2 regions of the Paenibacillus sp. BT-177 genome follow, and region 1 is predicted to be linked to the other one. Evidence: riboswitches for the same ligand, from Rfam matches in the RefSeq annotation. Region 1 holds a riboswitch; the other holds the start of a gene.
What was found. Region 1 has a riboswitch for cyclic di-AMP ahead of OIU26_RS07725 (hypothetical protein). Riboswitches for the same ligand answer to the same signal wherever they lie in the genome.

Region 1 (4,605 bases):
TTCCGCAAAAGCTTCTCAATATCTCCTATAAGCTTATCTGGAGTGGTTTGCGGCGCATAACGCTTAAATACGTTACCTTCTCGTGTAATTAAGAATTTAGTAAAATTCCATTTGATCGCTTTGGAGCCTAATACTCCCGGAGCAGTGTGGGTCAGGTAGTGAAATAAAGGATGTGCCTGATCACCGTTGACATCTGTCTTGGCGAACATGGGGAAGGTCACACCGTAATTGATTTGGCAAAACTCGGAGATCTCCTCGCTGGAGCCCGGCTCTTGTTTGGCGAACTGGTTGCTGGGAAATCCCAAAATTTCGAGCCCCTGTTCATGATACTGGTCATATAGCTCTTGTAGCGCCTTGTACTGGGGGGTTAACCCACATTTGCTGGCAGTATTCACGATAAGTAGAACTTTCCCTTCGTATGTGGATAACGGAATTTGTACCCCTTGTAGGGTCTGTGCATCATATTTATATACGGTCAAGATATCCCTCCTCATTCAATATTCTGCAATTAAATTGTAAGCAACTCAACAAGGGGTTGCAAGTCCGGAAGAGTATACGGGCATTGGACCATTGTAAAATCGCCTTTTGTTCAAAACGGTAAATCGCACTTCAAATGGAGCTAATTGAGGTGTTTCTTCTCATAAAAACGGGTTCAATCGGTAATTATCTGGCACATATAGCGTATTTTCTTTCCTTTTTGCAAATAAGGAGTAACTAAGCCATACCCTACGCCAATATTGACATGCCTTTCATTTTCAAAAAGGGGTGAAATACAGAGTTTTAAAGAGATACGAGAAGCATAGATGCCTTGTAAGCGTTATTCTTAATCTCCTATGCTCTAAAGGGTGATTTATAGCCCCGCCGTTGAGCTTTACAGTCTTCCTTGCACGGGTGTATGATTCAAGACGTAATTTCAAATTAACACCAATGAAGCAACAACGAATTGTCTAAAGCGCTGAATTTTGCAGTTGCAAAAGCGGGGGAACCAACGAGTATGTACGGTTTTGCAAGCCGTGTGTGTCTCATGGGGTGAATTTTCCGGCCAAGTGCCGTAAATAGGGCGACTCTCACGTCCGAATCCGACAGCTAACCTCGTAAGCGTACAGGGAGAGGCAACAAACCGCCGTGTGCAACCATGGTTTATTTTATCATGGAATGTATGAAGCCGGAGGAAGCCTTTTTCCTTCGGCTTCTTTTTGTTGTCTTTTTATACCGGGAGAGGAGCTACTGATGGAAGGTCGGTTAATTATTGTCACTGCACCGAATGAAGCGGGCAGAAGTTTTGTGAAATTGCTTATGTTTAAAAAATTGGCGTTTGCAGTTCTCACAAATAGCACTCAGGAGGAACGACAGCTCAAAAAAATGGGTGTGGAGCACATTGTGCGCATCAATACGATGCAAGCGGGAAAATGGAATTTTCCTAAAAAAGAAATTGGTAGTGTGTATTTGTTCGAAAACAGCTTGAATCTGACTTGCCGTTTCCTGCAAATATGTCGGCCACTAACATCAGAATTGATCTATGTTATTACGCACGGCTGTAATCCACAAGGAATTTATCGGGGATTGGGAGCGGACCATGTGATCTACACATTGAACGGAGAGGTGGGTTTCCTGCTGAACGGATAAGCACTTATAACATAGCTGGTTTATGATTTTATGATGGAATCGGAAATGACGATCTGAAGAGCGATACGGAGGGTATGAACATGATGGATTTATACATGCTGCTCATAATGGCTGTGAGTTATGGAGTGATACTGCTGTTTGTACGCTGGTGTGATGCGCAGACCTCAAAAGGAGGCCGAAGAGGATGATTGTTGTGCTAGGACTCACGGCTATTGTGTTCGTGTATTTAATCTACGCACTCCTGAATCCTGAAAAGTTCTAGTCAACTATAGGATCGAGCAGGCGGGAACAGCAGATCAAGAATGAAGCATCAGAAGTGTAGATTTTCGCAAACGTGTGCACTCAATGGATGTTCTGAATCAGGTCTGTTGTTCCAAATGCAGGAGCATTATAAGGAGGAATAGAGGATGGAGCTACTGCAAATTGGAATTGTGATCGTCATATTGCTGCTCTTGGTAAAGCCGGTGGGCACCTATATGTATCACGTATTCTCGAATGAACCGAATCGGACGGATCGGATTTTTGGTGGAACGGAAAAGCTGATTTATAAGGTTGTAGGCTTGAAGAAACAGGACAGCATGCGTTGGACCACGTATGCTATGAGTTTCATTGCAACCAATGTGGTGCTTGTGGGGATCAGCTACCTGCTATTGCGCTTGCAGGCTATACTCCCAGGCAATCCGGTTGGAAACAGTAATATGGAAGCTTCATTGGCCTTTAATACGGTAATCAGCTTTATGACCAATACGAATCTCCAACATTATAGCGGAGAAAGCGGGCTTACGTATCTGACACAGATGGCGTTCGTCACGATGATGATGTTTACTTCGGCTGCTTCGGGGTTTTCGGTTGCTGCGGCTTTTATGAGGGGATTGACGCGGCGCGGTGAAGGACTGGGTAATTTTTTTCAAGATTTTATTAAAGCCAACATACGGATTTTTCTGCCGCTTGCCTTTGTACTTACGCTGGTGCTGGTGGGACTAAAAGTACCACAGACGCTACAGTCCACGGCGGATATTACGACTTTAAGCGGTACACAGCAGCAGATTGCTATGGGACCCATTGCCTCATTGGAATCCATCAAGCATTTGGGCACGAACGGGGGCGGTTTTGCGGGAGCTAATTCTGCTCATCCTTTTGAGAATCCAAGTCCTTGGACGAACGTACTGGAAATTTTAGCAATGTGGGTAATGCCGGCTTCGCTGCCGTATACTTTTGGATTGTTTGCCCGTAATCGCAAGCAGGGCTGGATTATTTTTAGCTCGATGATGGTCTTGTTCCTTATTTTTCTATCCATAACGTATGTGTCGGAGAAGACAGGTAATCCGTTAATCCAGGCACTGGGTATGGATGCATCTCAGGGAAGCATGGAAGGGAAAGAGGTTCGTTTCGGCATTGGACAATCGGCACTATTCACTGCGGTTACAACAGCGGCAACGACAGGTTCGGTCAATAATATGCATGATACACTGACCCCGTTAGGTGGTATGGCTGCTTTGGGAGAAATGATGCTAAACGTCATTTTTGGCGGCAAGGGCGTCGGGCTGATGAATATGCTGATGTATGCGATTCTGGGGGTGTTTATATGTGGACTGATGGTTGGAAGAACCCCGGAATTTATGGGCAGGAAAATTGAAGGCAAGGAAATGAAGCTGATTGCGATTGCCATTTTGGTACATCCGTTTCTCATTCTCGCTCCAACTGCGCTTGCGTTTATGAGCCATTGGGGATACGATGCAGTCTCTAATCCCGGATACCACGGGTTGACTCAGGTGCTTTATGAATATGCATCATCTGCGGCAAATAACGGTTCAGGATTTGAAGGTCTTGCAGATAACAACGTGTTTTGGAACGTTACGACCGGAGCAGTTATGTTTTTTGGACGATATGTATCCATGATTGCATTGCTGGCTGTAGCGGCTTCATTGAATGCCAAAGCACCGACCCCGGTGACGACGGGTACACTGCGCACGGATAACAAGCTGTTTGGAGCCATCCTCATCGGGGTTGTTCTGTTGATTGGTGCGTTAACCTTTTTACCAGTGATCGTATTGGGTCCTGTAGCTGAATTTTTGACCATGTAATGAAAAATGAGCATGAAGAAGAAAATGAGAATGGATGAACGGGGTGCTTGATCATGAAGGAAGAACGCAAACGCATGCTGGATAGAAGCATCTTGAAGCAGGCGGTCAAGGATAGCTTTATCAAATTAAATCCAATGATCATGATGAAAAATCCTGTCATGTTCGTCGTGGAGATCGGTACATTGGTCGTACTGCTCATGCTACTGCTTCCCGGTTATTTTGGAGCCGGCAAGGAAATGGGCTTTAACTTGGCTGTATTTATTATTCTGTTGTTCACGCTGCTTTTTGCTAACTTTGCCGAAGCGCTCGCGGAGGGACGGGGGAAGGCACAAGCTGCTTCCTTGAAAAAATCCAAGCAGGACTCGCAAGCTAATAAGCTTGTCGGAAATGAGATTCAAGTAGTCAGCTCGACAGCATTGCGTAAAGGTGACGTGGTAATCGTCTCTCAGGGCGAAATGATTCCAAGTGATGGTGAGGTCATTGAAGGCCTGGCTTCGGTGGATGAATCTGCGATTACGGGAGAATCAGCTCCAGTCATTAAGGAATCGGGCGGTGATTTTTGCTCGGTAACTGGCGGGACGCGGGTGGTCAGTGACCGCATTAAGGTGCGGATTACAACTGAGCCGGGTGAGACGTTTATTGATAAAATGATTTCGCTCGTGGAAGGTGCACAGCGGCAAAAAACGCCAAATGAAATTGCGCTGAATACATTGCTGATTAGCTTGACGATTATTTTTCTAATTGTGGTGGTGACGCTAGCTCCGATAGCCCGTCATTTTAAGATTGATTTGCCTGTTCCCGTGCTGATTTCGTTGCTAGTCTGTCTGATTCCGACCACGATTGGCGGGCTTTTGTCGGCTATTGGGATTGCCGGTATGGACCGGGTTACCCAGTT
Region 2 (4,605 bases), on a different contig from region 1:
CGCCTACCAAGGAGAAATAGATAGCTACAGCCATGAAGAAGGTAACACCAACCTGGAATACCATAAGAAATATAAGCATGCCCTTACTGCCTGCTTCAGCTTGCAATAAAGGTAGCATGTTCATTGTCCCAGCTATACTAGCAATAAAGTATACAATGGACAGAATAATACCGCGAACAAATGAAGTATGTCGTCGGGTGAGTGACGCATACACAATGGCAAGTACGCCCAGGACAAAGCTAAATAGGGCATAACCCGCATAAGTCATCCAATTAGCCCAGTATGTTTGCTTTTTAACATAGTCGGTATAGGACGAAGGGGCCGAAAAGCTTTGGGTAAACGAGCGAACATCCCCGTCTTCAAAAGTAAAAGCCAGCGTAAGTACCGAGGCGCCGATTTTCTTTCCGTCCACGGTATATTTTAATCCACCTTCTCCCTCAGTGGTCGCGAGCTTCAATTCAGATGGCTTAAAGCCAAAGCGTTTGATCCATATTGCTGCAGCCTGTTCCTTGGCTTCGAGCGTCATGTCACCCTCAGCTACACGTACAAGTCTGCTTCGTGCTTGTTCATCTGTAGAAACATCAGCCTGTGTGTAATTGGTGCTGGAGGTGATCCGTTTAAAGCTAACGACCTTCCCAGTGGATAAATCCACATGGATTTGCAGCTTGCCCTTCGCTGAGGAGTCAGGCAAATCAACCCGAAAGGTTTCATATGGATAATTTTTTTTCCATGTACGATCGTACTCTTGAACCAATTTTTCTCTGGATAAATACCCGTACAAATCTGTTTCAGCCTGATAGGTTACGACGGGCTTCTCTGGCTGTGATTCCGTATAGCCCAGCTCGGAACGGGCGAAGTCCAGGGCGTGTATGACCGCTTCTTGTTTGCTGATGACCTTTGCATTCACCAATGATTCCGGACTTGGATTGCTAATTGAGGGAATAAGCAATTGAAAGATAAAAAAGCAAATCAGGCCAACCCCGCCCAGCAAGCCTAATTTTTTGAAGTTGGCCGTGAGCACGACCGGTTTCCCGATAGGATTCATGAGTTTCCTCCTTAATCTGTAAATAAGAACATCCATTAAAGATATCATACTGCACAGGTTCCCGCCAACAGACCAGCGATATTCATGAAAACAGAGTGAAAGCACTTTAAAGTTTTAATAAAATTAGATAAGCTGTGATTAACCGATGTCTATTCGCGAATTAAAGCCAATTTCACGTTTTTTCGGCGAAATCGGTTTTGTGATCTGGATAGAGAAGGATTATAATCTTGAGGCAATGCCTATGAAATATATGGGTAATGATATACATTTAAGCCGAATTTCTATGAGAAAACGGGGGAACCATGTTACTGGGGTGAATTTTACAGCCGATCCTGATGGACCGGAAGTGTAAATAGGGCATACTGTGCTGTCCGAATCCGTCAGCTAACCTCGTAGGCTGTGGGCAGGAACCAAGTCAGGCACTCGGTTTTCCGGTGTCTTTTTTTGTGTGTATAAAAGTGTTTGGATTGGTTAGACCGCTGCGGGTTCAGATTATTCTTCTGATTGCTGTTATCCCCGGATTTTTTTTGATTGTATAAACCCTTTAATGGTTAAAATCCGGAGATAAAGGCAAACGCTTCGCTTCTTCAGAACAATTCTGCCCCCTTCGCTGCTGCTCGCCAATAGCACAGGGAGCCGAGTAGTGTTTGACATGCATTCTTCCTGTATTCAGGGAATGTTAATTATAGCTACTTAAGGTTTGGAAAATCAAAAAAATCAGGGGCAACGACGATCGGAAGATAAATGGAACGCGTAGCGGGCTTACACCGTATTAAGTCACTGTTTTTATAGTTTTAAGGATTAGGAGAGAAGTGATGAATAGATGAATCCCAATGCACGCTGGCTTCGGCTTTCTCCACCGCAGATATTCGTTGCAGGCTTTGCCATTATCATTCTAATAGGTAGTTTATTGTTAATGCTGCCCATCTCTAATACAACTGGAAAACCACTTGCGTTTATAGACGCTTTGTTTACTGCCGCGTCCGCGACCTGTGTAACCGGACTTGTCGTTAAGGATACAGGGCTCTTTTTTACAACCTTTGGTCAAATCGTTATCGTTGCGCTGATCCAGATCGGTGGTCTTGGCTTTATGACCATGGCTACCTTGATCGCGCTGGTGTTCAAACGTCGCATTTCCTTGCGGGAGCGCCTTATTTTGCAAGAAGCGATGAATCAGACCTCTGTCGAAGGAATTGTTGGATTGATCCGCAAGGTGCTATGGTACTCGCTGATGATTGAGGGAGTATGTGCAGCTATTTTTTCGATTCGCTGGTCATTTGATATGCCTGTCGGCAGGGCGATTTATTTTGGAATCTGGCATGCCATTTCCATGTTTAATAACGCTGGTTTTGATTTATTCGGTGAATTTCGCAGCCTGACAGGTTATGTATATGATCCGATTGTTAATTTTACAGCCATGTTTCTCATTATTTCGGGTGGTATTGGTTTTGTAGTGATGTCTGACCTGGCAGATTATCGCAAGCGTAAGAGACTATCCTTGCATACCAAGGTGGTACTCAGCATGACAGCTGCTCTGATTGTCGTCGGGACGCTTGTCATTTTTGTATTTGAGTTTACGAATCCGAAGACGCTTGGCTCGCTTGATTGGGGTGGTAAACTGCTGGGTTCTTTATTCCAGTCCGTTACCCCTCGCACCGCAGGTGCCAACACGCTGGACATTGCAGGCTTGCGGCAGGCTACGCAGTTTTTTATCATCATACTCATGTTTATTGGGGCTTCGCCTGGCTCCACTGGAGGCGGGATTAAGACCACTACATTTGCTCTGCTCATTGGAGCGGTGTTTTCGATGCTGCGGGGACGGGAAGACATTGTGCTGTTCCGGTACCGACTTGCGCAGGCACGCATTTATAAGGCTTTGACTATTACCTTGCTGGGGTTGCTGTTCGTGATTGGGGTGACGATGATTCTGTCCGCAACCGAAGATCATCATTTTCTGATGATCTTGTTCGAGACGGTGTCTGCCTTTGGTACGGTAGGACTGTCCATGGGGCTTACACCTGATTTGACAGTTGTAGGCAAACTGGTGATTACTCTGACGATGTTTGCAGGCAGGCTGGGTCCACTCACGCTAGCTTATGCACTGGGACCGAAAAAGGGTAAGGAATTGTATCGTCATCCAGAAGGTAAAATAATTATAGGGTAAGGGAGTTTTCGAGTAGATATGAAAACGCAGCAGTTTGTAGTCATTGGCTTGGGACGGTTTGGCTCAAGCCTGGCTTTGCAATTGGTGGATATGGGGTGCGAGGTACTGGGCATTGATCGGAATGAGGATGTTGTGGACAGTATGAGTGAGATTCTGACACATACTGTCGTGGCAGACGCTACAGATGAGGATGCGTTGCGGTCACTGGGCATCCGTAATTTCGATTGCGGCATTGTTGCAATCGGTGATGATATTCAGGTAAGCATCCTGACCGCCATTTTGCTGAAGGAGCTGGGTGTGAGAAAAGTCGTAGCCAAAGCTATATCTGTACTGCATGGGCGTGCGTTAGAGAAGCTTGGGGTGGACCGAGTCATTTATCCGGAACGAGATATGGGTATTCGGGTAGCGCATCAGCTGGTCACGCCTAATCTGCTCGATTATTTGGAGCTGTCCAAGGAATACAGCATTGTGGAACTCAATGTGCCTGCATGTCTGAATGGCAAAACGTTAGCAGAATTAAATGCTCGTACCCGCTTTGGTTGCAGCATCGTGGCACTTCATACGGCGAATGGTATTTTGATCGCGCCGACAGCTATGGATCGGCTGAAAGCAGACGATATTATGGTCATTATCGGCTCCAATGACAATATCGGCCGCTTTGAGGATGAGGTCGTTAATGTCAATGAAGAGGGTTAAATTCTCTACACCATACGGTAGCCTGCAAACGATGCACGTGTCTCGCTAATCCAGCGTCGTGCTGTCGGGCCGAGATCGGCCGTTTCTGAGTATATGAGGGAGGTCGTTCGGCGTGTCTCCTTCAAATCAGGCAAGTACAATGCAGTAAGTCCATTATCTCGCAGCAGTTCGCTGCGCAAGTAGGATTTGGGCAGCAAAGCGGATGCCTTGCAGGTTGGAAGCAGACGTACAATCGCCTCGAAGGAGTCGATTTCCATGCGGATATCCGGCATAATACCGCTGCGCTGGAACAAGTCATCCGTCAGGCTGCGGTACCAGGTTCCTTTGGAGAAAATGATCATCGGCAATCCTTGCAGGTCCTTCATTGAAGCCGTTCCTGTCTTGACAGTTAATTCATGTCCGATGGGGACGACTAGCTCCAAATGATCGTCAAATAACGGAATGCAGCGTAATCCAGCTTCATGAATGGCAGACCCGACAACGCCGGCGTCTGCTTTTTTGTCGCGTACAAAGGCGACGATTTCATGCGTTTTGCCGGTGAGCAGCTTTAGCTCAGTCTGAGGATGCTTGCTCATGAAAGCCTCGACGAGGGTAGGCAACGTCGTTTGGAGTGTCGTAAGACTTGCGCCCAGAGTAAGCATGCTCTGGGCTTCATTTTTGTGCTGTGACAGCTTTTGTAAGAAGCGAAGCTGACGTTGCC

Region 2: another riboswitch for cyclic di-AMP. It lies ahead of OIU26_RS17300 (TrkH family potassium uptake protein); the one in region 1 lies ahead of OIU26_RS07725 (hypothetical protein).

Annotation. Positions count from the first base shown of each region.
Region 1 is NZ_JAOYTP010000002.1:332,589-337,193, reverse strand. Features, by position in the region: gene OIU26_RS07730 (glutathione peroxidase) at 1-479, opposite strand, end outside; cyclic di-AMP (ydaO/yuaA leader) riboswitch at 944-1,117, shown strand; gene OIU26_RS07725 (hypothetical protein) at 1,231-1,626, shown strand; gene kdpF (K(+)-transporting ATPase subunit F) at 1,811-1,888, shown strand; gene kdpA (potassium-transporting ATPase subunit KdpA) at 2,034-3,710, shown strand; gene kdpB (potassium-transporting ATPase subunit KdpB) at 3,764-4,605, shown strand, end outside.
Region 2 is NZ_JAOYTP010000005.1:221,725-226,329, reverse strand. Features, by position in the region: gene OIU26_RS17305 (type II CAAX endopeptidase family protein) at 1-1,045, opposite strand, end outside; cyclic di-AMP (ydaO/yuaA leader) riboswitch at 1,307-1,459, shown strand; gene OIU26_RS17300 (TrkH family potassium uptake protein) at 1,869-3,209, shown strand; gene OIU26_RS17295 (potassium channel family protein) at 3,228-3,905, shown strand; gene OIU26_RS17290 (LysR family transcriptional regulator) at 3,911-4,605, opposite strand, start outside.